2 regions of the Peribacillus sp. NPDC060253 genome follow, and region 1 is predicted to be linked to the other one. Evidence: a T-box and tRNA genes for the amino acid it is inferred to sense, from the RefSeq annotation. Region 1 holds a T-box; the other holds one or more tRNA genes.
What was found. A T-box is a leader RNA that pairs with one kind of tRNA and senses whether it is charged. The one in region 1 lies ahead of ACFWE9_RS02060 (valine--tRNA ligase), so its partner is inferred to be a tRNA-Val.
Positions count from the first base shown of each region.

Region 2: it encodes a tRNA-Val, which carries the amino acid that the T-box ahead of ACFWE9_RS02060 (valine--tRNA ligase) is inferred to sense. The anticodon was not compared.

Region 1 is NZ_JBHXAS010000004.1:25,881-42,403, reverse strand. It holds gene minD (septum site-determining protein MinD) at 1-162, opposite strand, end outside; gene minC (septum site-determining protein MinC) at 165-848, opposite strand; gene mreD (rod shape-determining protein MreD) at 964-1,482, opposite strand; gene mreC (rod shape-determining protein MreC) at 1,479-2,351, opposite strand; gene ACFWE9_RS02105 (rod shape-determining protein) at 2,523-3,542, opposite strand; gene radC (RadC family protein) at 3,689-4,363, opposite strand; gene ACFWE9_RS02095 (Maf family protein) at 4,423-4,992, opposite strand; gene ACFWE9_RS02090 (hypothetical protein) at 5,185-6,159, opposite strand; gene ACFWE9_RS02085 (prepilin peptidase) at 6,456-7,205, opposite strand; gene ACFWE9_RS02080 (hypothetical protein) at 7,209-7,340, opposite strand; gene ACFWE9_RS02075 (bifunctional folylpolyglutamate synthase/dihydrofolate synthase) at 7,694-8,977, opposite strand; gene ACFWE9_RS02070 (ATP-grasp domain-containing protein) at 9,075-10,016, shown strand; gene ACFWE9_RS02065 (ATP-grasp domain-containing protein) at 9,985-10,827, shown strand; gene ACFWE9_RS02060 (valine--tRNA ligase) at 10,900-13,551, opposite strand; T-box leader at 13,596-13,825, opposite strand; gene ACFWE9_RS02055 (hypothetical protein) at 14,061-14,252, shown strand; gene ysxE (spore coat protein YsxE) at 14,311-15,381, opposite strand; gene spoVID (stage VI sporulation protein D) at 15,522-16,523, opposite strand, start outside.
Region 2 is NZ_JBHXAS010000083.1:3,922-20,444, forward strand. It holds gene ACFWE9_RS19050 (GNAT family N-acetyltransferase) at 1-692, shown strand, start outside; gene menC (o-succinylbenzoate synthase) at 789-1,904, shown strand; gene ACFWE9_RS19060 (transporter substrate-binding domain-containing protein) at 2,538-4,511, shown strand; gene ACFWE9_RS19065 (sigma-54-dependent transcriptional regulator) at 4,531-5,886, shown strand; gene hutG (formimidoylglutamase) at 6,251-7,195, shown strand; gene gltS (sodium/glutamate symporter) at 7,200-8,393, shown strand; gene ACFWE9_RS19080 (IS3 family transposase) at 8,730-8,825, shown strand; gene ACFWE9_RS19085 (HutD/Ves family protein) at 8,983-9,597, shown strand; gene ACFWE9_RS19090 (hypothetical protein) at 9,998-10,426, opposite strand; gene ACFWE9_RS19095 (metal-sensitive transcriptional regulator) at 10,703-10,963, shown strand; gene ACFWE9_RS19100 (DsrE/DsrF/DrsH-like family protein) at 11,124-11,603, shown strand; gene ACFWE9_RS19105 (rhodanese-like domain-containing protein) at 11,631-11,999, shown strand; gene ACFWE9_RS19110 (rhodanese-like domain-containing protein) at 12,019-12,315, shown strand; gene ACFWE9_RS19115 (sulfurtransferase TusA family protein) at 12,369-12,941, shown strand; gene ACFWE9_RS19120 (MBL fold metallo-hydrolase) at 12,983-14,110, shown strand; gene ACFWE9_RS19125 (sulfurtransferase TusA family protein) at 14,154-14,381, shown strand; gene ACFWE9_RS19130 (sulfite exporter TauE/SafE family protein) at 14,433-15,212, shown strand; tRNA gene ACFWE9_RS19135 (tRNA-Val) at 15,176-15,263, shown strand; gene ACFWE9_RS19140 (hypothetical protein) at 15,603-15,842, shown strand; gene ACFWE9_RS19145 (hypothetical protein) at 16,075-16,491, shown strand.

The sequences.
Region 1 (16,523 bases):
ATTTTCCAATCCCATGATTACATCCAAGTTCCGAAGACCAATATCCGTATCAATCAAGCAAACCTTCTTGCCTAGAAGAGCTAAAGATGTTCCTAAATTGGCGGAGGTGGTCGTTTTCCCGACACCACCCTTACCGGATGTTATAACTATTGCCTCTCCCACGATTAGAGACCCCCTTCTAATCTATTTAAATTAGGTCTATATTTCTTTAATACTTGCAGTTTCTCTATAATGATATTTTCTTCTTCATCCATGTAGGCACATTCCAAGTCATGTCCCCATTTCGTATACTGGTCAGGGGATAAATTCACTTGTCCAGCAATGCGCAGCTGGGCGGGCTTCATGACCGAGGCAGCAATTATGGCCTCATGGTTCCCTTTATATCCGGCATGGGCTATTCCCTTTAGCTGTCCCATGATATATATGTTGCCACCCGCACGAACCATTCCGTCGGGATTGACATCCCCAATTAGAAGTAAATCTCCAGGAACTTCAAAAACCTGTCCCGACCTTATCACCTTTGTAACGGTCGTCACTTGGTTTTCATCTTTCCAGCGTTTCGCTTCATCCCTTGTCAGGACATTAGAAATCATCTCATCAACGAAAAGTTTCTTCTTTTTATGGATGACTTCTTTAATCTTTTCTTTTTGTTTTTCATCTAGATAGCGGTTCCCTGTATGTACTTTAACGGAAATGGACGGGTCATTTTCTTGAAACTGATAGTTTGCCGACAGCTTCACTTCTAACTCTTTCAATAATTCGGAAAATGAGCAAGAATCATCGAGATGAAGCATAAACCCGTCTTTTGTTCCCTTAATCATGACATTTTGCTGAATTCTTTTATTCATGACGTTTGTTTCACCTCAATGAAATATAATTCGACACAGGAAAACAAATTTCCTTTTTCTACATACACGGAAAAAAGAAAATTCATTTCCGGCCTGCTTTCCGGACACAGGAACGTTAATCCGTTTCCCCCTGTAAATCAAGCTTTTCAATTATTCTCTTTAAAGGATAGCAACTGATGATAATGAATACGAGGTTCAATAATATCGTCGGTAACAATCTTCGTTCCATATATTCCCCAAATCCCATATCTGCAAATGAAAGGATGATATTCATCTGAAAAACAACAACCTCTAGAATGGCCGTGAAGAATAGCGCAGTTAGGACGGCAATCAATATATTATTTTGCAGGATTTTCATACATTTCGAAATCAGATAGGCAAGAAAAGGAAGCAGGAACATGTAAATCCCGAGTATTTCCGTATATACGACATCATAAGTCAACCCAAGAATCGCTCCATAAAGCATGCCCATTTTCCTCGAACCATACATGGTAAGGAAAAAAACGAAAATCATCATGAAATGCGGAACGACGATTTTATCGTCCCCAAATGCATCTCCAGCGAATAGCTGGGCGAAGATACTTTCAAAAACAAAAAAAACCAAGGCTATAAAAGAAAGGATGAAATGTTTCACTTAACTTCATCCTCCCCAACACTTTCTTTCGGTTCACCGTCAACTTCACGTTGAACGACCATAACATTATTAATATCATAAAAATCCGTCGAAGGTTCAATATAGGCAGTCTGGTTCAAGCCATATTGATCCACTTTGACATCAACCACTTTCCCGATCAGCAGACCTTTCGGGAAAATCCCTCCATAACCGGAAGTGATGACTAATGAATTTTTCTTTATCTTTTTATCATATGGAATGCGTTTCATTAGCAAAAGATTCTTTTTATCATCGAACCCTTCAATCAAGCCATATGCTTTATCATCACCTTGAACGATGGCAGAAACTCGGTTGGCTTTATCAATCGAACTTAAGAGTTGGACCGAAGCCGTGAAGTTCGTCACTGATTTAACCTTGCCGACTAACCCATTGGAAGTGATGACAGCCATATTTTTTTCTACCCCATTACGCTTTCCTTTATTGATCGTCAGCATTTCGTGCCAACGGTCAGGATTACGTCCAATGACCGTCGCCTGAGTAGGTGAATACTTCCGCAGGTCATCTTCTTTTTTGAGGTTATCGCGAAGGTCTTTATTTTCTTCTTTCAAATCTTGAACTTGGGTTTTCAATAGTACATATTCATCCAAGCGGGCTTTCAATTTTTTGTTTTCATCGTATGTATGTTGAAGGTCTTTTAAGTCCCCTACAAAACCTGTTATACCCGATACTGGCTTATTAAACACATTTCCGACCCAGCCTGTCGTATCTTTTAGGAATTGCTCCGGCCAAGTCAACTCTTCTCTCTCTCTTAATGAAAAACCGATCAATGCCACGAGAACGATAATACTAACGAGCAAGAGAAGGAGCTTTTTATTAAAAAACTGTGGCATGATTATTGCACCTCAATCTTAATATCTTTAATTCACATCTTAATATCTTAAATTTACACAATGGTCATGATTAAACTGAACAGCTACATTTTAATTTAATGGTTCGAACATAAAAAAACCGGCTCAAAATTGCAACCTTTTGTTGAGCCGGTCCTATTTGAGAAGTAATGCTTATCGTGAATCTCTTGATTTAGTCTTGAACAAATGAATGTGGTCCAATGCTTTTCCCGTTCCGATTGCAACACAATCAAGCGGATTTTCAGCGATGATCACCGGCATTTGCGTTTCTTCACTGATGACTTTGTCCAAATTGCGCAGCAAAGCACCTCCGCCTGTCAACACAATGCCTCTGTCCATGATGTCAGCGGCTAATTCAGGTGGTGTTTTTTCTAAAGTGTTTTTCACGGAATCAACAATCGCAGACACTGTATCGCTCAATGCTCTGGATATTTCTTCAGCGGTAATTTCGATCGTTTTTGGTAATCCAGTCAATAGATCGCGGCCGCGAATTTCCATGTTTTCAACGCCTTCCGTGTCACCAGCGGAACCAATTTCCATTTTAATCGCTTCAGCAGTACGCTCACCGATCATCAAATTGTAATTCTTACGAATGTATACGATAATGGCATCATCCATTTCGTCACCGGCAATTCGGATGGATTGGCTTGTAACGATTCCACCAAGGGAAATGATCGCCACTTCCGTTGTTCCTCCACCGATATCAACGACCATGCTGCCTGTAGGTTCCCAAACAGGAAGGTCTGCCCCGATCGCTGCTGCAAACGGTTCTTCGATAGGATATGCATCACGGGCACCAGCTTGTCTAGCTGCATCGATGACTGCACGTTGTTCAACTGCTGTAATTCCAGAAGGCACACAAATCATGACATATGGCTTGTTACCGAATACGCCTTTTTTTTGAGCTTCTTTCATATAATACTTCATCATGGTAGCCGTCGTTTCATAATCGGCAATTACCCCATCCTTCATCGGGCGAAGGGCAACCACGTTCCCAGGTGTACGGCCGATCATGTTTTTCGCATCATTTCCGACTGCAACGATTTGCTTTGTATCTGTTTGCACAGCGACAACTGATGGTTCACGTACTGCAATCCCTTTTCCTTTGACATACACAAGCGTATTAGCCGTTCCTAAATCAATCCCTATATCTCTAGCGCCAATTCCAAACATTATGGTATCTCCCTTTCGTAAACAAAAATGCCTTTTTTATAAGTTCAAATTATTTGTCGTTTTTTGACAATAAGAGTTTTGAAAAAGTTTCCTCTTTTAAAAATCATAAACAATATTATATCGTATCGTCAAAAATTTTGATAGTGTCATAAATAACCTTTTTCCTTCAAACTAATATATTTGTGCTCCCCGATAATGATATGGTCCAATACTTCAATCCCGATTATTTTACCACATTCGACTAATCTTTTCGTCACTTCAATATCTTCTCTGCTAGGAGAGGGGTCTCCGGAGGGGTGGTTATGAAGACAAATGATAGAGGCAGCGGACCTTTTGAAAGCTTCTTTAAAAACCTCACGTGGATGTACGATCGAGGCATTGAGGCTTCCTATGAAGACCGTAGTTTTTTGAAGAACTTGATTTTTCGTATTTAAATAAAGACAGACGAAATGTTCCTGTGACAAAAACCGCATTTCTTCCATGCAGTAATTGGCTCCATCTTCAGGAGATCGAATCACATAACGGTCTTGATCATTCAATTTGTTGATTCTCCGGCCAAGTTCGACAGATGCTAGAATATGAATCGCTTTCGCTTCACCAATTCCTTTAATCACGGTCAATTCTTCTACTGAGGCTTCTTTTAGCAGACGCAGTCCCTTGAAGGAATTGATGAGCCTGCCGGATAACTGAAGAACGGATTCTTCCTTTGATCCCGTCCTCAATAGCAGTGCAAGCAATTCTTGATTGGAGAGACTTTGCGGTCCGTCTTGCAGAAACCTTTCGCGCGGCCTCTCTTCTTTCGGGTAATCCCGTATTAACATTTTTTCACTCAATACATCCACCCTTCCTTAAGAAAGGGAGATGCCAAAGGAGAAATTCATTATCCCAAGTCTGCCTGCATTGCCTTTAGTTCACGTGCCAGTCTTGAAACAGGAAGCCCAACGACAGAGAAATAGTCCCCTTTGATTTGTTTGACAAGAAGCGATCCGTATCCTTGAATCCCATAACTGCCAGCTTTATCAAAAGGTTCCCCACTATCCAGATAACGTTCGATTTCAGCTTCTGGCAGCTCCCAAAATGTCACTTCGGTTTTTTCTGCGAACACTTTGCGATGCATGCCAAATAGGATGGCAACACCAGTGTAAACCTCATGTGTCCGTCCTGATAACATTTCCAGCATTCTTTTTCCATCTGCCCGGTTTATTGGCTTACCCAATATCTTTCCATCAAGGACAACAACTGTATCCGAGCCGATTACCCAGCTTTCCTGAAACTCTGCAAAGATGGCTGCCGCTTTACGGGAGGCCAGCTCTTTTACTGCATCATCCGGACACATGTTTTCATCAATACTTTCATCGACATTGGAATTCATGCTTTTAAAGGGGATTTGAAGTAATTGTAGAAGTTCTTTACGACGTGGTGATGAAGAAGCTAAAATCAATGGTTGCATAATTAAAAGGTCACCTTTCTTTACATAGGGAGATACATCTCTATCCTATCAAATTATGGTGCAATCCACAATTATTGTTTACTATGAATCGACAAAAGTCTGTAAGTATTTCCCGGAAAATAAAAAAGGTGTCACCTTTTTAGTTTATTGTTGGGGAGCTTGTCCTGTTAAATAGCTCCCCTTTTTCGATACTTAACTCAATATGTTTTGGTAATTCAATAAAAAATCAAGAAGACTTCCTTGAGCCTGCAAGAGCTTTTCTTCATTTTTTGAAGTCTCAAATTCGCTAATCGACTTTGCCGCAGCAGTTAGATCATCGTTCATTTTCGAAAACTCTGGAGATAATTTCCCCGCCTTCAACTCATCCATGTTTTTTTTCAGCGTTTCATCGTTCACCGTCGCTCCCTTCCCACGAAGCTTGGTTGCAGATATTTCTGCTAACGAAGCATATACCATCTTCATCTTGTCGAGGGTTGTCTCATCTGCTTGACTTTTCCCAGCCGCTTCAAAATTGATTTCCTTCCAATATACGTCTACATCATACGACTTTAAGTACAAGGCCAGATCCTTACTTGCAGCTAGACTCTCTGCTGAACCTAAGAATAAATAATAGCTGTCTTCCAATTTGAATATTTCAGCCGGAACCTGCTTTTCAATGACTTTCTTTTGTATTTGCCTCGCCGCATCTTCGCTGCTGAACACACCGCCCTGTACTAGGAACGTCTTCAGTTGGGCTCCTTGTACCTTCGATGCCGCTTTTTTATCCTCCTCAACAGGTTGCCCCGTTGGAATCGAGGTCTCGATCGAAGAAACTGCAGCTTTTTCCCTTGTGATTGTCTTAACGGCTATCAAACCAAGAATCGAACCAAAAAACACGGCACAAATGACAGCAATCAAAAATGTCCTTATCGGTCCTTTATTCGAGCTTTTCAGTGAGCTTGTACCAAAACCGATAAGCTTCGGCATTTTCTTCTTTGGCTGTGTGGGGACCAATACGATTTTATTCTCGTTTGAATCATCAGGAAGGATCCATTCGAAACTCTCATCACGGCGTTCCTGTTCCTCACTAGCTGCCTCTTGGCTTTCAATCTTATTTTTATCGGCAAATACTTTTTCTTCCCCATTTATTTTAATCGTGACACCTTTGCTTTTTTCAGACTTGCTCACTTTTTCTCCTCCCCTCCAGGTCATTTTTTCCATCCTAACATAGAGACAAAAAAAAATAACAAGACTTTTGTCGTCTTGTCATTAATAGGTTTCGTCAAATTTCCCTTTAAATATCAATTGAAATACAAGGACCTCCAAGCACTGATACTTCTGGTTCATGGGCGGTTCAATCTCCGTCACTAGACGTTCCCATTCCTAGCATTTTCACTTGCACCAAATGAGGATGATTCCCTAGCTACGCTAATGTTCAGGGAACTTTTGACAAATTCCCCCTTTACTAGGATAGTCCTTTACGCTCATCTCAGGAAGGTAACATACCAGTACAGAAGGGAATCACCCCAAAAATAAGCTGTCAATGTCCCAAACACGATATACGGCCCGAATGGAATCAAGGTTTTCTTTTTTAAAATTCCGGTTAGCATCCCTATGATGCCAAAGAATGCCCCATAAAAGCTCGCAAAGAGAAACGATAATAGCACAATCTTCGTCCCCAGTACAAATCCAATCACAGCGAACAGCTTAATATCACCGCCCCCCATGCCCCCCTTACTCACTACAGCGATCACTAGCAGGAGACTGAAACCAACACTTGCCCCAACAATGGAATCCCACCAGGGAGATAGTGGATATAAAACTCTTAGTATCATAAATATCACCATAAAGAAAAGCAGAATTTTATCAGGAATGAGCATATAGGCCACATCAGACACTAAGATGATCATAAATAATGAAATCAATGTCAAGCCAATCAAGAGTTCGTTCGACCAGCCAAGGAATATGGGAGAAGTGGTAAACAAAACACCGGTCAGCATTTCCACTAGTGGATATAGGGGGGAAATCCTTGTTTTACAGCCCCGGCATTTTCCGTCTTGCAACATATAAGAAATAACTGGTATCAACTCGAAGAATGCCAATTTCCGCCCACAAGTTGGGCAAGCGGATCGGCGATTCGCAAAAGTATTGTTTACCGGAACACTTAATCCGACGACGTTAAAGAATGAGCCTAAAATTAAACCTAGGACAAATAGATAGATATGGATAGCCATCATTTATTTCAATTGGACAAGGAATCTATTCACTTCCATTGGACCTTTTAGGTCAACGGTAAACGTTCCTTCATCAGAATGTCCCATCCCTTTTTCAGGACAACCTACTTTATGATAATAACTAGCCTTCTCCATAGTTTCATTCCTCCCGATATTTTCTTTTCATCCCGCCCGAGCATAATCATTCCTAAGTCATATAGCTTCAATATTAAACATGTTTTAACCAATATATTGGGTGATTGGTTTGTCCATAACCCATTCAGGATTTTTCTTATTCAAAGGCTCGATTTAACAAAATATGGCTAATAAATGGACCTTTTGAAAAATCCTGTTTTTTGACCGATAAAAGTTGATCATTCACTACGAGTTTTCATTACGATGGAAACAGCAATCATTGTATTCAAATTACACTCTCGGTAACGAGCAGTAGGCCGAGCCGCATGAAATCTTCATGTAATCGCAGGCAAGACTCTATCAGTCACAAGGCTTCAACTTTCAGATAGGAAATCCCTCACAAGTGAAAGGAAATAAAGGGAACCTGTGATGACAAGAACCTCCTTTTCGACTGTTTTCCGTCTCCCTTCCCTTATCGCCTCTTGCCAATCCTTGTTTATACTTTTATTTTCATGTCTGCATTTATCATAAAGCGTTTGCGCATCCTCCGCCCGATCATGGACGAATTCGGTAATGATGATTTCAATCGCTTCCTTTTCCAGTCCTTGAAGCATCAAGGAATAATTTTTATCTTTAAATGAACTGAATACAAATCGATACTTATATTCAGGGTAATGCTCGTTTAGCGTTTTCATCAGTACGTCGATGCCAGCAGGGTTATGTGCACCATCAATGATCACCAACGGCTCTGCCGATATTTTTTCGAAACGGCCATCCCATTTCGCTTCTCCTATTCCTTTGCGGATGCTTTTTTCATCGATATTTTCCATTCCTAATAAGACAGCAGCCACGGCCAGTGCTGCATTCTCCACCTGATGACGGCCTAACATCTGCATATCTACATTTTCGATGAACCTATCACCCAGAGAAAATGAGAAACTTTGACCTTTTTCACTTTGCTTTACATGATCAACATGAAAGTCTTTACCTAATTGGTAATAAGGTACGCCTACTGAATACGCTTTTTCTTCGATTACTTTTGCAGGCTCCTCTGCTGTAACTCCGCTGATGATCGGCGCGCCGCTTTTAATGATGCCCGCTTTCTCTGAAGCAATCTCCCCAAGCGTGTTACCCAGGATGTTCGTATGCTCCAAAGAAATCGAGGTAATGATCGAAAGAATCGGCTTGATGACATTCGTTGTATCAAGCCTGCCTCCTAGTCCGGTTTCCATTAAAACCAAATCTATTTCCTTTTTGCTAAAATAAGAGAAGGCCAACGCAGTCAATATTTCGAATTGAGTGGGTCCATTCCCTGCCTGGTCCATCTCTTGGATGTACGGCCACAGCTCGTTGAAGGCAGCGATAAACTCCTTATCACTGATTTCATCTTCATTTATCTTTATCTGTTCATTCATCCGGATTAAATAAGGTGATGTGAAGGCAGCGACCCGAACCCCTTGGGCTAGAAGGATTTCTTTTAAATATTGCAGGGTAGATCCTTTCCCGTTTGAACCTGCAATATGAATATACTTTTGCGCCTCATGGGGATTGTCTAATTTAGTTAATAATGCTTCCATTCGTGATAGACCAAAATTCATTCCCAATTGAACTTGGCGCCGTTCAAAAAAATGATTGATTTCTTTCATGGTTGTTACCATTAATCATTGAGCCTCCTCTATCTTTATACCGCTCTTATGCGTTAAGATTATTTTATCAATATCTGAACGATTAACCTAGATGAAAGGTAGTGTTTTAATGAAAACTTCTGCTCTCCACTGTTGGATTGTCGTTAACGGCTATTTACAGCATGATAAGTTTTCCAGTTTAGCCTTGTTCATTAAAGAGGCGGCAGAAAGAAAAAAAATCACGGCCACCCTTATCCGTAATTCGGATCTACTTCCCATTATTGAAAAAGGGGTGCCATTACTTAAAGGAACGTTTGATAGGCTGCCTGATTTTGTTCTGTTCATGGATAAAGACATTCATTTGGCACGCCATTTGGAATTGCTCGGCATACCTGTATATAACAGCAGTACAGCGATCGATATATGCGACAGCAAAGCAAAGACTCATCAAGCATTAGCTGGGCATGGCATACCTATGCCGAAAACCTTGTTTCCCCCTTTTACGTACGAAGGGATTGATAGGGTTAATGTCGATGCCTTTAAACAAATTGGGATTGAACTTGGATTTCCCCTCATCGTTAAGGAAGCATACGGTTCTTTTGGGGAACAAGTATATTTGATCCATACAGAGGATGATTTTTTAAAGACGATCCATAATCTCGGCCACAGACCATTCATCATTCAAGAATTCATCGAGCACAGTAAAGGACGGGATATTCGTGTTAATGTCGTCGGCGATCAAGTCATAGCTGCGATGCAACGCCATTCCGAGCACGACTTCCGAGCTAACATGACAGCTGGTGGTCAGGCAGCACCCTATACACCCACAAGGGAGGAGGCACTACTCGCCATCCGATGTGTGGAGATTCTAGGTACCGACTTTGCTGGCGTCGATTTGTTATTCGGTGAAGATGGTCCTCTTTTATGCGAAGTGAATTCGAATTCGCATTTACTAAATATATATGACTGTACAGGCATCAACATCGCTGATAGCATGTTTGATTATATGTTGGACAAATTAGGAAAGGGAAGTACATCAGATGAGAAAACAAGCAGGTTGGTTGATTTATAACCGCGAGGATGCTGTAAAAAATAAAGGATACATAGATTGGATGCTAGACGAGGCAAGTAAGCTTGATCTTGATTTACAATTTTACCATCGTGAAGACCTTCGGATCGGTCATCGCTACAACGAGTTGTACGTGGAACATGAGCTGAAGCCAATTGCATTACCGGACTTTGCCATCGTCCGGACCATCGATCCTTTTCTCACAAGGCAACTGGAGCAAATGGGGATTGCTTGCTTTAACTCCTCGTTCGTATCCGAAATGGCAAATGACAAAGCAAAGACACATCAATATTTGTCCACGTTGGGAATTCCAATGGCCGATACCGTATACTGCAACGGAAGGCCGAATGCCCATGACATGGAGTTCCCTTTCATCGCTAAAGAAACACATGGCCGCGGCGGGAAACAAGTTTATTTAATCGAGCATGCTAATGATCTGGTTGAAATGAATGATGGGAGTTGGATTGTCCAAAAACCTGGCTTATTCGGAAAGGACATCCGCGTTTTTGTAGTTGGTAACAATGTGAAGGCTGCTGTACTCCGGGAATCCGCATCCAGCTTCAAGGCCAATTATACGTTAGGGGGATCGGCTTCCATATACGAGCTGACCGCTTCCGACTTAGCTCTGGTTGAAAGAGTAATCGATGCGTTTGATTTTGGCCTTGTCGGGATCGATTTCATTTTTGACGATGACGGCAGTCTCATGCTCAATGAAATCGAGGATGTCGTCGGGAGCCGGACATTAAGTGCCCTAAGTGACATGAATATCGTCAGAGAGTACCTCACATTCATAAAAGAAAGAATAACCTCCTAACGGAACATATTTCTTAAATAGTGTGAAACACAAAAAGGATGAACCGGCATAATGCTGGTTCATCCTTTTGTTTTACAGTTGTTTCAGTTCATTGATTCTGTGAATCACAGAGTCGCGTTTTTCGCTATAATCTTTTTCTTTGGCACGTTCTTCTTCAATGACGCTTGCTGGCGCCTTTTTAACGAAGCCCTCGTTGCCTAATTTTTTCTGTACTCGTTCAACTTCTTTATTAAGTTTGTCGAGCTCTTTTTCAAGACGTTTCACTTCTTCGTCGATATTGATCAGTCCTGTAAGCGGAAGGATTAATTCCACACCCGTTACGACTGCCGTCATCGCTTGAGCCGGTTCTTCGACCTTGATTCCGATCGTCAATTGTTCAGGATTACAGAAACGCTCGATATAACTGCTGTTTTTCTGTAATGTAGCTAAGATGGACTCGTCTTTCGCTTTTAAAATCAGATTGATTTTTTTGCTTAACGGTGTGTTCACCTCGGCACGGATGTTACGAACGGAGCGGATGATTTCAACAAGCAGCTTCATTTCCTCGGCTGCATCTGTATCAGTCAACTCTTCGTTCACTACAGGCCATGCAGCAACGGTGATGGACTCTCCTTCATGAGGAAGGTTTTGCCAAATTTCTTCGGTGATGAATGGCATGAAAGGATGCAACAATCTCATCGTGTTATCCAGTACATAAGCCAGGATTGAGCGCGTCGTTTTCTTCGCTGCTTCGTCTTCGCCATATAACGGAAGCTTCGCCATTTCAATATACCAGTCACAGAAGTCATCCCAAATGAAGTTGTAAAGCACACGACCTACTTCACCGAATTCATAACGGTCAGCAAGTCTTGTCACGTTTGTAATCGTTTCGTTCAAACGCGTCAAAATCCATTTATCGGCTACAGATTTTTCACCACTTAAATCGATTTCGTCATACGTCATGCCATTCATGTTCATTAAAGCAAAACGGGATGCGTTCCAAATCTTATTGGAGAAGTTCCAAACCGCTTCCACTTTTTCCGTGCTGTAACGAAGATCCTGACCTGGTGAGCTGCCCGTCGATAGGAAGTAACGCAGGGAATCGGCACCGTATTGATCGATGACATCCATCGGATCGACACCATTACCAAGCGATTTACTCATCTTGCGTCCCTGTTCGTCACGAACAAGACCGTGAATCAATACATCTTCAAAAGGACGTTCGCCCGTGAACTCAAGTGCCTGGAAAATCATCCTTGAAACCCAAAAGAAAATGATATCGTAGCCTGTCACAAGCGCTCCGGTTGGATAGTATCGTTTGAAATCAACGCTATCTTTGTCAGGCCAGCCCATTGTTGAGAACGGCCATAATGCAGAGCTGAACCAAGTGTCTAAAACGTCAGTATCTTGTTCCCAGTTCTCAGCATCCGCAGGCTCTTCATGTCCTACATACACTTCGCCTGTTTCTTTATGGTACCAAGCTGGAATGCGGTGGCCCCACCATAGCTGACGAGAAATGCACCAGTCGCGAATGTTTTCCATCCAGTGCAGATATGTTTTTTCGAAACGATCTGGTACGAAATGAACTTTTTCCTCATCGGACCCTTTTTGAAGTTCAACAGATGCATCAGCTAGCGGCTGCATTTTAACGAACCATTGAGTCGAAAGATATGGTTCAACAACAGCACCGCTTCTCTCTGAATGACCGACTGAGTGAAGATGATCTTCTATTTTGAAGAGTACTCCGTCTTCCTGAAGGTCTTTGACGATTTGTTTACGGCATTCAAAACGGTCCATGCCTTCATATTTACCGGCCTTTTCATTCATTGAGCCATCTTCATGCATGACAAGGATGCGCTCCAAATTGTGACGGTTCCCGATTTCAAAGTCATTCGGATCATGAGCCGGTGTAATTTTTACCGCACCTGAACCGAATTCCATATCAACATAATCATCACCGACAATCGGGATTTCTCGGCCTGTAATTGGCAAGCGAACCATTTTGCCGATCAAGTGTTTATAACGATCATCCTCAGGGTGTACGGCAACCGCTGTATCGCCAAGCATCGTTTCTGGACGAGTCGTGGCTATTTCAATTTCGCCTGATCCGTCAACCAACGGATATTTCATATGGTAAAATGCGCCCTGCACATCTTTGTAAATAACCTCGATATCGGATAACGCCGTTTTCGTTGATGGATCCCAGTTGATGATGTATTCGCCGCGATAAATCAGGTCCTTGTTATAAAGCGAAACGAACACTTCGCGCACTGCCTTTGAAAGCCCCTCATCAAGAGTGAAGCGTTCACGGGTATAATCAAGGCCAAGACCAAGCTTTGACCATTGTTCACGAATATGGCTCGCATATTCTTCTTTCCATTTCCATGTTTCTTCTACGAACTTTTCGCGTCCCAGGTCATAACGGCTTACGCCTTCGGCACGAAGTTTCTGTTCAACTTTCGCTTGAGTGGCGATACCAGCATGGTCCATGCCCGGCAACCATAAAACATCAAACCCTTGCATCCTTTTCATGCGTGTCAATATATCTTGAAGCGTCGTATCCCAAGCGTGGCCAAGATGCAGCTTACCTGTTACGTTTGGTGGTGGAATGACAATCGTATATGGCTCTTTTTTATCGTCACCCGTCGTTTCGAAAAACTTCCCATCAAGCCACCATTTGTAGCGGCCTTTCTCTATCGTCTGCGGATCATATTTAGTCGGCATCGAAATTTGGTTTTCTTCCATATCATTTCCTCCTTTTTTGGGCATAAAAAAAACTTCCATCATCATAAAAGGACGAAGGAAGTTGTTCGCGGTGCCACCTTTTTTCCGAAAAAGAAAAACATCTCTTTCGGCTCTCAAATCTGATAACGGCTCTTCACCGGCCTTCGCTACTAAAAATCTTTCACGAAAACAGCTCGCGGACGACTTCGGATGCTGCTGCTTGGAAACCTCCCACCAATTGGTTTCCTCTCTGGAAAGTGCATTTCATCTTACTATTTCCGGTCTTTGCATTGATTTATATTCATATGTAAAATCATTAAATGCATATAGTATATAGTACAAAAAATATGGGGCTCCAGTCAATCATCTTTTCGCTTACTTACTTGAGAAGCATCCAATTTCATAAATTAATCCCTTTGCCTTGCCGTTTTCTTTATTTTATCACCCAAGAACAGTGATTGTGACGGCTTTCTCACATTTTCCACTAACCACCCATAGAATATAAGAAGCCTAAAAAGGAAGGTAATAATATGAAGCGAAGATATACTCCCTACACTTTACCGCCTTGGATGAAAAAATTCCGCGGTGTTTGCCAGCAGTTCATCGTCCCCTTTATCGTATTCCAAGGATTACGGACTCTGATTTTTCCTACTTTCTTTGATATGCTCCTGCTGATCGCATTTATTTTCTTGGCCATGTCTTTATATTTCGAATGGATTTAATTATTCCCTTAAAGCAAAAAAAATATACATGACCTGGAGTTAATCCAATCATGTATATTTAGCTTTGGGGGGACTGCTCTTGTTTGGCAGCCTCGGCAGCCGCCTTTTTCTTCTGTTCGATCTCTTCGATTTTCATCACCATATACTCAATATTCTTCAGGAGCCAAAATTGCCGCTGCAGTTGGGTAACATTATCAAGCTCCGAACGATGGCCCTTGCCATCAGAATAGCCCTTCACTAATTCCAGCGCTGATCCGGGGAAAGCGAGATAACTTTGCATGAGCAGCAATTCTTCTTCTTTCAACGGAAAATAACGCATGTAGTTATATAGCCAGTCGACACAGTCATCGCATTGTACAGGATAGGTCCTAGCTGATTTAACTAAAAATGGAAGTAAATCGAAATGAGGCGGTGCCGTATTCGAATTCTCAAAATTGATGAAATAGCCATATCCCCGCTCATCATAAATGAAATGTTTCAGAGAGACCTTTCCATGAGTGACCACGGTTCGAACCTTATCACTTTCCTTCGTTTTTTCATACCAGGTTTCAAACTTCTTGATCGAGTACTTCAATGCCTGTGAAATATCTGTGAAGAAAGTACAAACCGTCATTTCGAATGGAGACATATACCACTTCTTTTCACAGCTGACAATGTACTCATCCATAAAGTCCTTCTCGTTATTCCAAGCATCAATCGTCCGTTCATAATGTGCTTCCCGTTCTTCTATATCCACTTGGGTTTCTTTTACAGACAGCGTATGCATCCGAGCAAGCTCCCTGAACATTTGCTTATGCTTTTCATCGCGCTCCCCGGCTCCTTCATTATTCAACCAGGGCATCAGGTAATACAAACGTCCATTATGAAGAACGGCGTAACGCTGATCCATCGTTTGATAAATGGGAACGATCCGGTTATATCCGCGATGGTACAATTTTTGAACATTTTTAATAAAATCAATGCCATTGTGCGGCAAAATGGATTTCAAGGCAAAGATACCGCGATCACTGTACACTTTTTTCACTCGTCCGAAGTCCTCAATATATTGTACATACATGGCATATTCCTTCAAGACGGTCTCCGTGTCCCAATCCCGATTAGCAGGCTGCTGATTCTCGTTTTCCCTCACGAGACTCACTCACTTTCTCTAAAAAAACTCAACAATCCGATTTCTGGCGTCGTTTCATTCAAGCGGCCAAAGCCACCGTTCAAACTTTAATACCTTAGTAAAAAACAGGAGCAGACCATATGCTCTGCTCTCTGTCGTGGCTAATTTTTATAGGCAACAGCCTTCGGTATATAGATGACTTGCCCTTCATGGATGTTCTGATTGGACTCCAATTCATTGCTGAAAAGTAAGGATTGTACCGTTACATCATAACGTTGAGCCAAATCATCCAGCGTTTCTCCTTGCTGGACAATGCAAACCTTCATCCTTACCAGTTCTTCTTCTTGTTTCCGGCCGAATAAATCCATGATGGAATGCTGCTTTTCCCCTTGATCAGCCGTATCTTGTTCATCACGTTCAGCGGCTTGTTTCCGACCCTTATAATTTTTAACTTCCTTAGCTGGCGGCGCTGGTCTTTCTTTCTTTTTGAACAGATCCCTTATGGACGAATTCGATTCCTCTTCCTTTTCCACCATTACATGTTCGTTGAGGATGGGACCCGCAACAGCGTCCTCTTCTTCCTGCCGGATGACGTCATCGGTTTCAAACTGTGATACAGGTTCATTTCCCATTGGAAAACTTTGTTGATTGCTTGATTGATTTAGCTCTTCTTCTTTCAATGACTCTCTAGGAGTCTCCAATTTTTCTATAACTTTTTCCTGCCTGCTTACTTCTTCTAATTTCTCATCTTCCATGGATGACACAGGTACCTCTGCGGAGTCATGCGAATCACTTACTAAATCCGTTTCTTCCTCTACAACTTCAGCTTCTTCCTGTTCTTCCTGTCTGTTAATTTCCGTTTCCCACTCCTCCTCTTCAGGATATGGTGAAACGGGAATTTCAAAAACTGGGGCATTATGCTGATCACTTAAATATATTGGCTCTTCTTCTTCCTCATCTTCGTTTGCTTCAGAAACACGTCTTGCCTCAGCAGTAAATGGTGTGTATAACTCTTCTTCCTGCTCATCACGGAACACAGGCTGAAAATCAGGGATTGGCGGCACTCCAGCCGCATATGGAATATAAGACTCATTTTCTCCGTCCGTTTCTTCTTGTTCCTCAGTTTCACCAACTTCCTGTTCCGTATCAAACCTTTCTTCGAC
Region 2 (16,523 bases), on a different contig from region 1:
GTGGTTTGGTTTTAGGAGCTTATTGCGAGGATCAGCTGATTGGATTTCAATACAGCTTTCCGGGTTTCAATGGTAAATCAGCCTATCTTTGTTCACATATTCTAGGCATAGATGGGCAATTTCGCAACAAAGGAATAGGGGAGAAGCTAAAACTAGCACAACGTGAAGAAGCGATAAAGCTCGGCTATTCCCTTATTACCTGGACATACGATCCCTTAGAAAGTATTAATGGGTATTTAAATATAGGCAAGCTTGGTGGGGTCTGTTCTACATATATCCCAAACTGCTATGGTGAAATGGAAGATCTATTAAACAGTGGAATTCCTTCTGACCGCTTTCTTGTCGAATGGCATATTGGCAAGAAGGAGACAACGGATTCTAGAGGACGGGGAATCGCGCAGGACTATATGATAGAGAACTCGCTGATTCAATGGGATACCATTGAAAAGGGCTTGCCGGTTCCTACTGTCACTCTTCCGCTGCCTGAACAAGAATGTGATATAGCTTTTGTGGCCATTCCAAAAGATTTCCGAACAATACGAGACACAAATATTCAAGCGGCCAATGAATGGCGAATGAAAACCAGGGACATTTTTACCGATTTATTTCAGCAAGGATGGCAGGTAATAGATTTTATAAAGAATCCCATGACGGAAATTCCCATTCAATTTTATGTGCTCTCAAGGAAATAATCCTGTAAGAGTTTTTATAAAGTAATATCAGGATGCTGTTTGCCTGTAATAAAAAAATGGTAGGACAACAGTTTTATCAACAAAGGAGATCTCCCAGTGAAAATTAAACAAGTTATTTTAAGGCATCTGAAGCTTGATTTGCTTGAACCTTTTACAACTAGCTTTGGGACGGAATACGATAGGGATTTTATCCTTGTAGAAGCCCAAAGCGATGACGGCATTTCCGGATGGGCAGAATCTGTTGCGATGCTCGACCCTCTTTATAATGAAGAGACTTTAAAAACAAACTGGCATATACTCGAAGATTATTTAATTCCAATAATCCTAAAAAACGAAATCCAGCATCCTGATGAAATCTCTGAAAAATATTTCAAGCATATTCGCGGCAATTACATGGCAAAAGCTGCTATAGAGGGTGCAGTTTGGGATCTATATGCGAAAAAGCAAAATGCTTCTCTTGCGAGTGCGTTAGGTGGAATAAAAAAGAAAATTGAAGTGGGGGTGAGCATTGGAATAAAGGACTCGATTGATTCGACTCTGGATATGATTGAAACTTGTCTCGGAGAAGGCTATAAACGGTTTAAACTTAAAATCAAACCGGGCTGGGATGTTGAATTAATAGACAAGGTCCGAAAAGTATATCCTGAAATTCCTCTAATGGCAGATGCAAATTCAGCTTATACCTTACAAGATATAGACCGGTTATCCGCCTTGGATGATTTTAATTTAATGATGATTGAACAACCGCTTGCCTATAACGATATCATTGACCATGCAGATTTACAGTCAAGGTTAAAAACACCTATTTGCCTGGATGAAAGCATTCACTCATTGGAAGATGCTAGAAAAGCTATTAAATTAGGAAGTTGTAAAATTATTAATATTAAGATTGGCCGAGTCGGGGGCTTGACTGAAGCTAAGAAAATTCATGATTTATGTCTTAAACATGAAATTCCACTATGGTGTGGGGGGATGCTGGAATCAGGAATAGGAAGAGCGCATAATATTGCCATCACTTCCCTGCCAAACTTTACCCTTCCTGGGGATACCGCAGCTTCCTCCCTCTACTGGGCAGAAGATATTATTGAACCTGAAGTTACGGTAGACAACGGAATGATCATGGTTCCAGAATTGCCCGGAATTGGCTATGAACCAAGTTTGGAAAAAATCAATAAATATACTATACACAGTCAAACATATAATTTGAGTTAGAATAGAGTTGAAAGAAACGCATAGGGTAGTTCCTTGTTTCAATATCTATTTTCCTTACATAAAGGCATGATTCCTAAAAAAAGGAGCATGTCTTTTTTGAACACAAGCATGAAGTACTGGAAATGCTATGACAAAGGTAGAGTCTGCGGCCAATCTGCCAACCCAACTACTAGAAATAGAATGGCTGGCGAAAAAAACTAAGTAAAGACTGCTATTCCAAAAATTTTGAGTCATAGATTGAGATTAAATGTGATGGAACCCCTTAACATCAAAATAATGATGCAAAAAAGTCAGTTTCAACGTTCATTCATGTGAGAAAAGAGTATGCGAACGTTTACGAACATACATTTCCTTAAACAAAAAAATAAGGGATTCTCCCTCCTATTCCCACGATTAATTGAACATTATCTACAATCCATTTACCAATCAAAAAATTAATATTAATTAGATTTGCTACCATTTTTTAATTTCCTTTATCCAAGCTTCGTATGAAGTGATTTGGATCAAGGGTTATTAGATACACTTAAGCTTTTCTTATATACTTTAAAAAGTTATCATAATAGAGTCTTTGTACATGGTATATATACACATTTATGATACGAAACTGTATGTATAGAAAAAAGGGGTGAGGCGATGCGAAAATTACATATTATCTGTGCCGTTATAACCGTCTTCCTTTTCTTTTTTGGCTGTTTCTTTCCTTTAGCAGTGAGTTCGGAAGCCCAAAAAGTGATACGGGTTGCAGGGGATAATAACTTTCCACCTTTCGAATACTTGAGCGATTCGGGCGTTTATACTGGTTTTAATGTGGATATCATGAACGCCATTTCTATCGAGACTGGCATTAGATTCGAATACTATCCTATGCCGTGGAACGAGGCAGTACAAGCTATGCGCTCGGGAAGAGTGGATGCGATTCAAGGTATGAAGTACAATCAGGAACGTGAAGAGATTTATGATTTTTCTGATCCGTATTTCACAAGTTCACAAGGAATTTTTGTGTTGAAAGATAACATGTATATCCGAAAAATCGAAGATCTAAAAGGCCGGAAAGTAGCCGTACAAAAAGGTGATGTTGCACGCGGTTTATTAAGCAAAGTCGATCGTTTGCAATTGGTGGAAACGAACAATCAACAAGAAGCCGTTCAGTCGTTGATCGACGGAAAAGTGGATGCTTTCATTGGAAATCGGATTACGGGTCAATATTTTCTACAGAAAAATGAGCAGCAATCACTTATTAAGATTGTCGGTGAGTCACTTGACACCACAAATTATGCTGTAGCTGTGATGCCGAAAAACAAAGATTTGCTGAAATTATTCGATCAGGGAATTTCTCAAATCAAGAAAGATGGAACGTATGAAAAGATAGAGAAAAAGTGGTTCGGGGAGTATATCCTGCCGAATACTCAACGATTACGCAAAACCATGTTGTATTTGGAAATTGGTCTTTTTCTAACCTTCATTGTGATTACTCTCATCTTATGGTGGAATCTCAGTCTTAAACGAGAAGTCGCTAAGCGAACCGAGCAAATTGAGTACGTGAATAAAGACTTGGAAGAGAAGATGCTGCTCCTTGAGGAAAATATCCATTTTCAGCAACAAGTATTAAACAGTGCCTACAGTTCGCTTATTACACTGAATCAGCAAGGTCTTGTATCAATGATTAATGTTAGGGCCATGGAATATTTGGAGTTGGATAGCAGTGTTGTTAGAAAACCTTTTCAGGATCTGCCCATTGTCTCTTTCATCCCAGAAAAGGAGATTAGAGCTGCGTTAGAGAAAAAGAGGGTCTTCTTACAAAAGGAAACGGTGTGGTCTCAGTTTGCGAGCAAAAAAAGGCATATTACTTACAGCGTGTATCCAATTCAGACTATTGGGGGAGAAAGTGTAGGTGCGGTGTTGAACTTTTTCGATATTACGGAACAAAAACAGCTTGAGAGAAAAGTGGCTCAGGATGACCGATTGCGTTCATTGGGACAACTCGTGGCAGGTATCGCTCATGAAATACGAAACCCGTTAATGTCCATCCTTACCTATACCCAATTGCTGCCGAAAAAATTTGCAAGCGCAGATTTCCGTACGTTCTTTTCCGAACAGGTTACAAGTGAAATTACCCGACTTAATACATTAATTAACGATTTGCTCGATTATTCTCGCCCTAAAAAATCAGAGCCTGTCACTTTTTCTGTGAATGAGACCATGAAAGGGATAGAGCTATTGCTTAAGCCGAAAATCAAAGAAAAAAACATGCGTATTGTTCATGAGTTCGCTGGTGACATTCTGACAACTGCAGATACACAGCAGATCAAACAAGTGCTGGTGAACGTCATTCTCAATGCCATTCAAGCGTCCAATCAAGGGGGAACCCTTATATTTCGGACATATTATCGGGACATATTCACTGTCGTTGAAATCGAGGATGAAGGAATCGGCATTTCGGAAGAAGACATTGATAAGATCTTTGAACCGTTTTACACCAGAAAACCAAACGGGGTCGGGCTTGGGCTTTCAATTTCGTATAAACTTGTCAAAGAAAACGATGGTACTATTGAGACAAGAAGTGAAGAAGGAAAGGGAACTGTAGTGACCATTTGTTTACAGCATTAAAACAGAAAGGGTGAATACGATGCACCATATCATGATTATTGATGATGAGCCAACCATTTGTCAGTCACTTACGTTTGCATTGGAAGACCAGTATCACGTTTATTCGTTTACAGACCCACGCGAAGCGCTCCCTCTTCTAGAAAGAGCTGAAATCGCCATCGTTTTGCTGGATTTAAAAATCGGGGGATACAATGGGATGGAAGTGTTAGAAGAAATCAAACGCCTCTCCCCCTCGACGGTTGTCATTATGATGACAGCATACGGTACCATTCCATCTTCCGTAGAAGCCATGCGTAAGGGAGCATTTACATATGCGACAAAGCCACTTCATATTGATGAATTGGAAGTGCTGATGCAAAAAGCAGAAGAAGTATATACGCTTCAATCCAAAGTGAAATGGCTGAATGAAGAATTGGAGAAGGTGGCAGGTGTGAATGGCCTTATAGGTGAAAGTTTAGCAATGCGCAATATATTCTCCTTAATCGATAAAGTGAAGGATATCGATTCTAACATTCTCATAGAAGGGGAAAGTGGAACCGGTAAAGAAGTCGTCGCCAGAACAATCCATAATCAAAGCAAGCGCAGAAACAAAAAGTTTCAGGCTATTAATTGTGCGGCCATTCCGACTCACCTGTTGGAATCAGAATTATTTGGATACGAAAAGGGCGCATTTACAGGTGCGTCCCAGCGGAAATATGGACTTTTTGTGTTGGCGGAAGGAGGAACAATCTTTCTTGACGAAATCGGTGAGATGGATTTGGCGCTGCAGGGGAAAATTTTGCGTGTTCTACAAGAGAGAAAGGTAATGCCCGTTGGAGGGGTAGAAGAAGTCAGCATCGATGTCCGTATTATTGCTGCGACAAACAGAGACTTGGTTAAAGAAGTAAAAGAAAATCGATTTCGTGAAGATTTATATTACAGATTGAATGTGATTCCGATTCACCTTCCGTCTTTACGTGAACGAAAAGAAGACATTCCTTTGTTGTTGGAATTTTTCATTGCAAAAATCGGTGATCGAATGGGAAAACCTGTAGAAGGAATTTCCCATGAAGCGTTGCAGCTTTTACAGCAATATGACTTCCCAGGAAATATTCGTGAATTGCAGAATTTGATTGAAAGAGCCATTGCGCTTACGAATGAGTCTTATATACAGAAAGCTGATTTACCCTCCGATATCCAAAAAAGCTCGCGCGCATTTTTTGGTAACACCTTAATCCCAGTTTATGTCGGCGAACCGCTTGAAGAAATCGAAAAAAGAGTGATTCTTCATAATCTTGCCGCTTTTAACGGTCATCAAAGGAGGACAGCCCAAACAATTGGCATCGGGGAGAGGACATTGCGAGACAAGTTGAAGAAATATCGGGAAGAAAAGTAGGCGGAAATTGCCGAGCGGCAATTTTCGCCTGCTTTTTATTTTGAAAATATCTTAATTTCCCACTGTTCTTATGGAGATGAACCTGGCATGAAACTTGCTTAATTAAAAATATAGTAAAACCATTAGACAGACTGGAGGGAATATAGATATACATCATAATGGGATACATTGCTGGACTGGGGGTTACAGTGCAGCGAAAGCGGGGGTGCAAAAGGGCATCAGGTCGTAAAAGTCAATAGCCTATCCACGTTTAACGAAAGCAAAAAGGACAAGCCATTGCACCAGATCTTTTAAAATAGTACAGCCCGAAATTGATTGGCGATTGCAAATATGAAGTATTTTTATTTATGGGGAGGAAAAATAAATGTATGCGTTACCAAGTATGGATTTATGGAAAGGCAGAACAGATAGTTTAATAGATAAAGATGAATTTAGAATTCATCAAATAGTTAAGGATCATCAAATAACATCAACAAAAAATACATGTGGAATAATAGGGTTCTCTTCTGAAGAAGGAGTACGGAGGAATAAAGGAAGACTTGGAAGCAAAGAAGCTCCCAATGAAATACGTAAATCCTTATCTTCTTTATCTTGGCACGGCCAATCAGCAGATGGTCTAGTTGATTTCGGAAATATCATTTGTGAAAATCAACAGTTAGAAGCAGCACAAGCTGAATTAGGAAGTCACGTAGAAAAAATATTAACCAAAAATATGTTTCCTATTATTTTTGGGGGCGGACATGAAACCTTTTATGGTCATTATCTTGGAATTAGGTCGAGTGTTGGACCCAATGTTAAAATAGGCATTCTTAACATTGATGCTCATTTTGACTTACGATCTTATGAGGAAATCACCTCTTCTGGAACGATGTTTAAACAAATATTAGATCATGATCATCATGCTAGTTATTTGCCGATTGGTATTCAACGTTATGGAAATACAAAAAAATTATTTAACACTGCAACTTCACTTGGTTGTTCTTGGATATTGGAAGAAGAATTAGTTAACGAGATTTCTCATGAAAACGAAGAGAAAATTCTAAATTTTATGAATCAAAATGATGTTATTATATTAACACTTTGTATGGATGTTATCAGCGCTTCTGAAGCACCTGGTGTTAGTGCACCTTCCTCCTTTGGTCTCTCTGGAAAAATGGTTAGACAATTAATTCGCAAAATCATTTCACATGAGAAAACTATTTCATTTGATATCTGTGAAGTAAATCCATCATTAGATTATGATAATCGCACTGTAAAACTAGCTGCAAACCTAATAAATGAAGTATTCATGTGCGTAGACAGGAGATAATAATATGACCATCGAGATTAATCAAACAATAACTATTTTTTTAGCGATAATGCTTTTAGCACTAGGTGGGATTATCGTTAAGAAAGTAAAATTATTTAAACATTTTTGTATCCCTGCTCCTGTTGTTGGAGGATTACTTTTTGCAATAGTCGCTACAAGTCTTAAAACCTTTCTAAACGTAACGATTTCATTGGATACAACACTACAGGGATTGTTCATGTTGACATTTTTCACCACCGTCGGATTAGGTGCTAGTTTTCAATTAGTAAAAGTAGGCGGTAAAATATTATTAATATATTGGTTATTATGTGGGTTTTTGGCCTTTGCTCAAAATTTAATTGGCATTTCTTTAGCGCCCGTTTTCGGCATTGATCCGTTGATTGGTATGATGGCAGGAGCAATTTCAATGGAAGGGGGTATTGGTGCAGCTACAGCTTTTGGTGGAACCATTGAATCGCTAGGAATTCAATCTGCCCAAGCAATTGGAATAGCAGCAGCTACTTTAGGGTTAGTATTTGGTGGATTAGTTGGAGGTCCCACTGTAAAGTACCTAATTAATAAACACAAATTAACACCAAGCAAAGAAGATATTGAAATTCAAGAAAAGAAAGAAATGGAAGACAAAATAGAAATAAATGTAGCTTCATTCATGAAACAAGTATTGATACTAACATTTTGTATGGCTTTAGGTTCATATTTAGGAGAGTTATTTTCGGCGAAGACAGGTTACGTTTTACCGAATTATGTTGGAGCAATGATCGTGGCTGTAATAGTTCGGAATATTTTAGATAAAATAAATGGAAAAATTATCGAAATGCCTAGTATAAATTTTATTGGAGATATTACTTTAGGGATTTTCTTATCAATGGCTTTAATGAGTATAAAACTATGGGAAGTTGCTGACCTTGCTTTACCTATTATTTTAATTGTGGTGATACAAGTAATATTCATTATACTTTTAAGTATATTCATAATGTTTCGTTTCCTTGGCAAAAACTACGATGCGGCTGTTATGGTTGGTGGGTTTATCGGACACGGTATAGGGGCTACACCAAATGCTATGGCCAATATGTCAACGATTACCGCTAAATATGGACCTTCAAGTAAAGCGTATTTAATCGTTCCAATTGTGGGTGCATTTCTTATTGATGTTTTTGCCATGCCAATTATCATTATAAGTATTAATCTATTTAAATGATAATTTGTTCTTCACTAGTATTTATGGAATGAATTTCATAAATACTAGCCTTTGTTTATCGGGGTTATTAAGGTATGAAAAAAGTGGTTTGGTGCAAAAGCCCGAAATGGTCAAAATAAAATACAGTGTTAATACCGAATATCTTGGTTGTTATACCAAGAAAATTCGGTATTGATTTTTTTATTCCAATTAAAAATTTTCCATAGGTAATTCACAATGGTTTTTCTGTCTGATTCTTAATACAACGTAACCCTTCAATTTCAAGGAGGTATGATCCACCTCTGCAACGGTTTTGAAAATGTGTGTATTGTGTCGTTTCACAGTAAAAATGGATAGATGCCGAAAGTGAAGCAAGCGATTTTGGAGTATATTCAATATTTTTACAACCAGAAGCGAGGACATTCACCACTCGAAAATGTAGCCCCCGTGTGAATGTTTACTACGATATTCAGAGACCAGTGGACCTAACCTCTGTTATGCCTCTCTGTTTACCGTATCCAACCTATTGACATTACACCAATTTCGATCTAAACTCTGGTGGAAATTGAATTGAACTGAAATAATGTAATAATAAAAGGGGAGAAAATAATTGTCCTATTTACTAAAAGTAATAAGAAAAAGTGAACAAATAACTAGTCTTTGGTCAGGTGGTAAAACAACTCAACTTGCTATTTATCCTGAAGATGGAGATTACTCGAAGCGTGACTTCAAATGGCGGATAAGCACCGCAGATATTGAGGTAGAAGAATCCGCATTTACCCACCTTCCAGGCATTCAGAGAATCATCATGAGCCTTGATGGTGAAATGTCACTGCAACATGAAGGAAAGCACCATGTGTATTTAAAGCCATTTGAACAGGATCGGTTTGATGGCGGCTGGACAACCCGAAGTATTGGAAGGGTTACGGACTTTAATTTGATGTTAGCAGAAGGGTGCGAAGGAGACCTTAGCACGATTCATATGAATCAAGGAATCCATACTGAAGTGTTGGATATTAGGGAAACTACGAAAAGATCCGACGCCTTTTATTGTGTCAAAGGAAAAAGTAGAATGAGTATAGATGAAAAAGAGACTATTGTTTTAGAGCAAGGTGACTTAGTAATCTTAAACATGGATCATTCAAGCAACAATTTACATATTAAGTTATCCAATTACAATGACGATTATACTGCAACAATTATAAAGGTAAGTATTTTTTATTGATTGAGAAATTCCGGTTCAAATGCAAAAAAATACGCACGGAAGAAGCTGGCTTTACGAATATAACCCGATTTTATTCTACTGGACTTTTTGCGGGTTGGTTTTGCCATGCTGAATGACTTATTGTAAATAACATCGATGAGTTAACCCTTATTCAAGTGCTATCTACTATACGTACCAATAGTTGATATTGGGGCATAAAACATCTGGTTTTATCCACAACTCTTATCGTGCTGAAAAAATTGAAGAATTAAAGAGTGAAGCTGCCGTAAACTAGGTGGCTTTTTCTTTTTATAAAAAGTGAGAATAAACGCCTTGACAATATACCCCCATAGGTATAAAGTGAACTCATGAACACAACTCACGAGTAAAGTGCTCAAACTCACGAGTAAAGTACTCAAACTCACGAGTAGTGCTCAAACTCACGAGTAAAGTGCTCAAATTCACGAGTAAAGTACTCAAACTCACGAGTAAAGTGCTCAAACTCACGAGTAAAGTGCTCAAATTCACGAGTAAAGTGCTCAAACTCACGGGTAAAATGCCCAAATTCACAAGTAAAATGCTCAAACTCACGAGTAAAGTGCTCAAATTCACGAGTGAAATGCCCAAGTTCACGAGTAGTGCTCAAACTCACGGGTAAAGTGGCCAACTCACGAGTAAAATGCCCAAATTCACGAGTAAAATGCCCAAATTCACGAGTAAAATGCCCAAGTTCACGAATAAAGCTCACAATTCTAGAATTGATACAGGTGGTGGATGCGATTTTTTCATTGTTTATAATATTTATCGTTATTTTGGTTCGATTTATGTATAAACGGTATGTACCTGTCAAGAACATTCCTTGTCAAAAGGATGAAAGACAGGATTCTATATTATTGATATAAGGGCTTATAATCATAAACGGGATCAAGGCGATAAAGAAGTTTTGAATATCCCTTATGCCTATTTGAAGCGTTTTAATGAAGAAATCCCACATGAAAACATTCATGTAATTGCTTCAGATAAATTGGAAGTGAACTTGGGGCTGCGTTTCTTAATGAGAAAAGGAATTAAGGTAACAAGTTATGAGATCAGTGATTGTGTTTGTAAATAGATGGGAGGGCAGCATATGGAATATGATCAAAGTGTCATAAATCGATTGAAGCGAATGGAAGGACAAATCAAGGGAGTTCTTGGAATGATGGAAGAGGGAAAAGATTGCAGGGAAATCATCACTCAGTTGTCTGCTGCACGTAGTGCGATTGATAGGACCATGGGTGTTATCGTAAGTAGCAACCTTGAACAATGCGTTCGGGAAAGCATCGAGAAAGGCGAAGGCACTGAACATCTTGTCAAGGAGGCCGTTGAGTTACTCATTAAAAGTAGGTAAAAGATGGGCCGAATCTGAAGAATGTGAAAGCAAACGTTATAAAGCTACGGTAACTAATTCCGTCTTGGAAAGTATGTGAAGAGAATATTTTTTTAAAATGAAATATACCCCACTCGGTATATAGAGGCGTATGGGTAACCATTCAGGAGGGAAAACATATATGACTGAAAAGAAAAAAACAACGATCATCTTATTTAGTGGTGATTATGATAAGGCAATGGCTGCTTATATCATTGCTAATGGTGCGGCAGCTTATGACCATGAAGTGACGATCTTCCATACATTCTGGGGATTGAATGCCTTAAGGAAAGATGAGCCTCTACCATTAAAAAAAGGATTTTTAGAAAAAATGTTTGCAAAAATGATGCCACGCGGTTCTGATAAAATGGGTCTATCCAACATGAACTTTGCTGGAATGGGACCTAAAATGATCAAACATGTGATGAAAAAACATAACGCCATGTCACTGCCAAATTTAATCGAGTTGGCTCAAGAACAAGAAGTGAAACTGATTGCCTGTACAATGACGATGGATTTATTGGGCTTGCAACAAGAGGAATTATTGGATGGAATTGAGTATGCAGGTGTCGCAGCTTATTTAGCGGAAGCAGAAGATGGAAATGTAAACTTATTTATTTAAATATAAGTTAGGGTGGGATGAAGCAAGATGGGAACTATAGTGAATATCTTCATACTAGGTGTAATCGTTTGGTTTTTATATCAGCGTTTTTTCCCGGCAAAGGGTATAAGCAATATAACTGCAACCGAGTTAAAAGCTGAGTTGAATAACAAAGGGAGTAAGCAATTCATTGATGTCCGCACTCCTAATGAATATAGGGGCAACCACATTAGAGGCTTTAAAAATATTCCTTTAAATGAACTTAACAAGAGGGCACAAGAACTATCAAAAGATAAAGAAGTGGTTGTAATTTGCCAAAGTGGAATGAGGAGCAGCAGTGCAAGTAAGACATTGAAAAAACTCGGATTTAAAGAAGTCACCAACGTAAAAGGCGGCATGAGTTCATGGCGCGATTAAAAAGGAGGATCACAAAATCATGAAAGAAATTTTACCGAATGAAGTGCATGCATTAATGAAGGGAAACACCCCAATCCATATTATTGATGTGCGTGAGGTAGATGAAGTTAAGGCAGGGAAAATACCGAATGCAATGCATATCCCATTGGGATTAATGGAATTTAAAATGCAGGATCTAGATAAATCAAAGGAATATATCATGGTCTGCCGTTCAGGGGGCAGAAGTTCAAAAGCAGCCCAGTTACTTGAGGAACATGGGTATAAAGTGATGAACATGATGGGCGGAATGAATGAATGGGAAGGTCCAACAGAATAATTTTTAAATCCAAAAATACCCCCAGTCCTATTCAAAAACAAGGAGGATATAACATGATTAAGACAAATTCCGTTTTGGATGCCAAAGGTTTAGCTTGTCCAATGCCAATCGTAAAAACGAAAAAGGCCATGAACGGTCTGGAAGCAGGGGAAGTGCTGGAAGTTCAAGCGACTGATAAAGGATCAACCGCCGATATGAAAGCGTGGGCAGAAAGTACAGGTCATCAATATTTGGGTACAGTTGAAGAAGCTTCTGTTTTGAAACATTATCTTCGGAAAGCAGGTGGAGAAGAACAAGAAGAGAAGCAGCATGAAAATGTCATTTCAAATGAAGAACTTCTTCAAAAAATCGAAGAAAATCAAAACACGATCATCTTGGATGTTCGAGAAGCAGCAGAGTATGCTTTTACTCATATTCCAACAGCTAAATCCTTTCCAATGGGTGAATTGGAACAACGTATGGGAGAGCTTGATAAAAAGTCCGAGATATTTGTCATTTGCCGTACTGGCAGCCGGAGTGATCTTGCTGCACGAAAACTAACGGCAACAGGCTTTGTACAGGTGATCAATGTTGTACCTGGCATGAGCCAGTGGAACGGTCCAACACAAATATCAGTGAATGAATAGAAAAAAATTTGGATTTTAAAATACTACAGGGGGTATGCAGGGTGACATTTAATTCAATGACTGCCGCGGAAGTATCAAAGAAAGTAATCAATAAAACGGACTTATTCATTTTAGATGTTCGAAATGAAAATGATTTTACCGATTGGAAAATTGAAGGGGAGAATTTTATATTCCGTAATGTCCCTTACTTTAATTTACTGGATGGCGTGGAAGAAATCATCGATCAAATTCCGACCAATAAAGAAATCTTGGTTGTATGTGCAAAAGAAGGTTCATCTGTTATGGTGGCCGAGATGTTATCTGAAGCAGGACTGGACGTTTCATATTTAAAGGGCGGAATGAAAGCATGGAGCGAGCATTTGGAACCAGTGAAAATCGGTGATTTGACTGATGGCGGCGAAATCTATCAATTTGTCCGGCTTGGTAAAGGCTGTTTGTCTTACATGGTCATATCCAATGGTGAAGCAGCCGTTATTGACTCAACAAGGATGATTGATGCCTACATTGATTTTGCCGATCGTATCGGAGTGAAAATCATACATGTTCTTGATACACACCTACATGCGGACCATATTTCAGGAGGAAGACGAATAGCGGAAAGAACGAATGCAACATACTGGTTGCCGCCAAAAGATGCAACGGAGGTAACTTTTGAATATCAGCCATTAGCAAGCGGCAAAGTGCTAACCATTGGTCATACAGCGATTGATATCCATTCATTATACTCCCCAGGCCATACCATTGGTTCCACATCATTTGTGGTCGATGGTAAATACTTGCTTTCTGGAGATATTTTATTCATCGATTCCATCGGCAGACCGGACTTAGCCGGATTGGCTGAAGATTGGGTAGGGGACTTGAGAGAAACACTTTATTCACGCTATAGAGAATTATCAGATGAGTTAATCGTATTGCCATCACATTTCATGATTATTGCTGAATTGAATGAAGACGGAAGTGTCGCTAAAAAATTGGGAACGTTGTTTGTTGAAAATCATGGATTGAACATTGAGGATGAAGCGGAATTCAGAGAGCTGGTAACAGGTAATTTACCACCTCAACCAAACGCTTATCAAGAAATCCGTGAAACGAATTTGGGGAAAATCGAACCTGATGTTGAAAAACAGCGCGAAATGGAGATCGGACCAAATCGTTGTGCGGTTCGTTAAGCTTAATAAAAACATGAAATCAAGAAAATAGGAGAGTTGTCATATGAATTCAGATAAAGTGTTAGATGCAAAGGGACTTGCTTGTCCAATGCCGATAGTAAAAACGAAAAAAGCGATGAATGATCTGCAAACAGGGCAAGTGCTGGAAATACATGTGACGGATAAAGGAGCTAAAGCCGACTTAGCGGCTTGGTCAAAATCCGGCGGCCACGAACTAGTGGAAACGACAGTAGAAAATGATATACTAAAATTTTGGATTAGAAAAGGCTGATAAGGAGAGGGGACCTATTTGGGTGCCCTTCTTTTAAAGGAGACACTTAAAATGGATATTACTTTTATCATTACCATCTTTTTGATTGGATTTATAGGTTCGTACGTTTCTGGAATGCTCGGCATCGGCGGCTCGATAATAAATTATCCAATGCTTCTGTTTATCCCGCCACTCTTCGGGCTAGTAGCATTTAGTGCCCATGATGTGACAGGTATAAGTGCCGTACAAGTTTTATTTGCTTCCATCGGAGGTGTATGGAGCTATCGTAAGAGCGGACATTTAAATAAAACGCTCATTCTCTATATGGGAATCAGTGTTTTAATCGGAAGCGTGGTCGGAAGTTTAGGATCACAATCGATGACGGAAAATGGAGTCAATATCGTCTATGGCATTTTGGCTTTGATCGCGGCTGTCATGATGTTCATTCCGAAGAAAGGAATAGATGACATTCCATTGGAATTAGTGACCTTTAACAAATGGCTTGCGGCCATCCTAGCCTTGATCGTTGGAATAGGTGCTGGTATTGTTGGAGCCGGAGGGAGCTTTTTATTAGTTCCCATCATGCTTATCGTTTTAAGAATTCCAACCAGAGTGACGATCGCATCTTCACTAGCAATCACTTTCATTTCATCGATTGGCGCAACAGTAGGAAAAATCTCAACAGGACAAGTCGATTACTACCCGGCATTGATCATGATTATTGCTAGTTTAATAGCATCCCCGCTTGGGGTGATGGCCGGAAAAAAAATGAATGTAAAAGTCCTGCAAGTCATACTCGCCATACTGATTTTAGCGACTGCCGTGAAAACTTGGGTAGGGATCATGTCTTGAGGCACTTCTTTGACAAGGAAGGGGTCGTGGGTTCGAATCCCTCACAGGTCATCAACTACCAAAGACTCAAATCCTTGATATAACAGGGGTTTGGGTCTTTTTTTGCTTTTAAAGTTATAGTTCGTTTTGTTTTATTTACTGGCGGATAGAGAAAAGGAGTAAAACGTATTACAGGACAATAATTTGAAATAATTAATATTTCAAAGAACTGTGGGTTAAGCCTCTTGCTTATTCAGCTATAGATGGAGGTTAAAAAGAATACCATCTTTTTGGCTTTTCTTTAAAAGGTACATAATCATATTCTTCGGTAAAATACACTTTACTATAATGTGTTGGGTTACCTTTACTACCAAATACTATGCACGGGAATACTTCTTGGAAGCTCTGAACATGACGCATAAAGACTATGCAAAATATTGGCAAACGATGAAAGACTTCAGAGATAAATTTTCAGCTCACAGAGAGAGTGGTTACAACGAACCTGTCCCCTACTTTGATTTTGCGTATAATGTAGCACTTCATTACGTTTCTTGGCTTGAAAAGTATAATACAATGCCTTCACTTGATATGATGGTAGAACAATATCATGAAGAATTACAACCAATGATAGAAAGTTTTAAAGTGAAATAAATAGTAGGAGGAAAGTATGGAAGAGTAATTAAAAGCAAATTTCTTTCCTTTTAGGGGATTAATCACACTTTTCGTAGGACTTACACTCCACTTCAGTATTATATAGTAAATATTTCCTTTATTTTTAACAGTGTGATTTTAATATCTCAACAGTTTATTATATTGATAAAGGAAGAATAACTTAATCTAACACTATAATGAAGTAAGTCTTTAAAAGGGAAGTGATAGTTAAATGCTTTATATAAGCGATATCGAAAAGATAATTAATAACACATTAAATGAGCACAAATTGGATATTATTTATGAATTTGACAATAATCTAAGTGCACCTATGAGTTATAACGTATCGACCAATACTATAAAATTCAATTACCTTCAAGTTAGCGGTTATAAAGGGAAAATTAGAATTAAAGAGACAGAGGAAGACTTTGTTAAAATTATTCTTTATCGTATGCTTGGTTATTATTTAGATTTTAAGAAAAACAAACATGATTTAAGGATTTTAATGTATGGTCACGAAGAAGAAAAAGAAAAGCTAAAATCTGAAATAGAAACGAATGCTTGGGATTATGGGAGAACATTAATACCTGAACAACTATTGGAGTCATATGATAAAGTTCGTGAATTAGATAAAATGCTAATAAATTAATGTACTCTAAGAAAATGGAGACCCGACTTTAA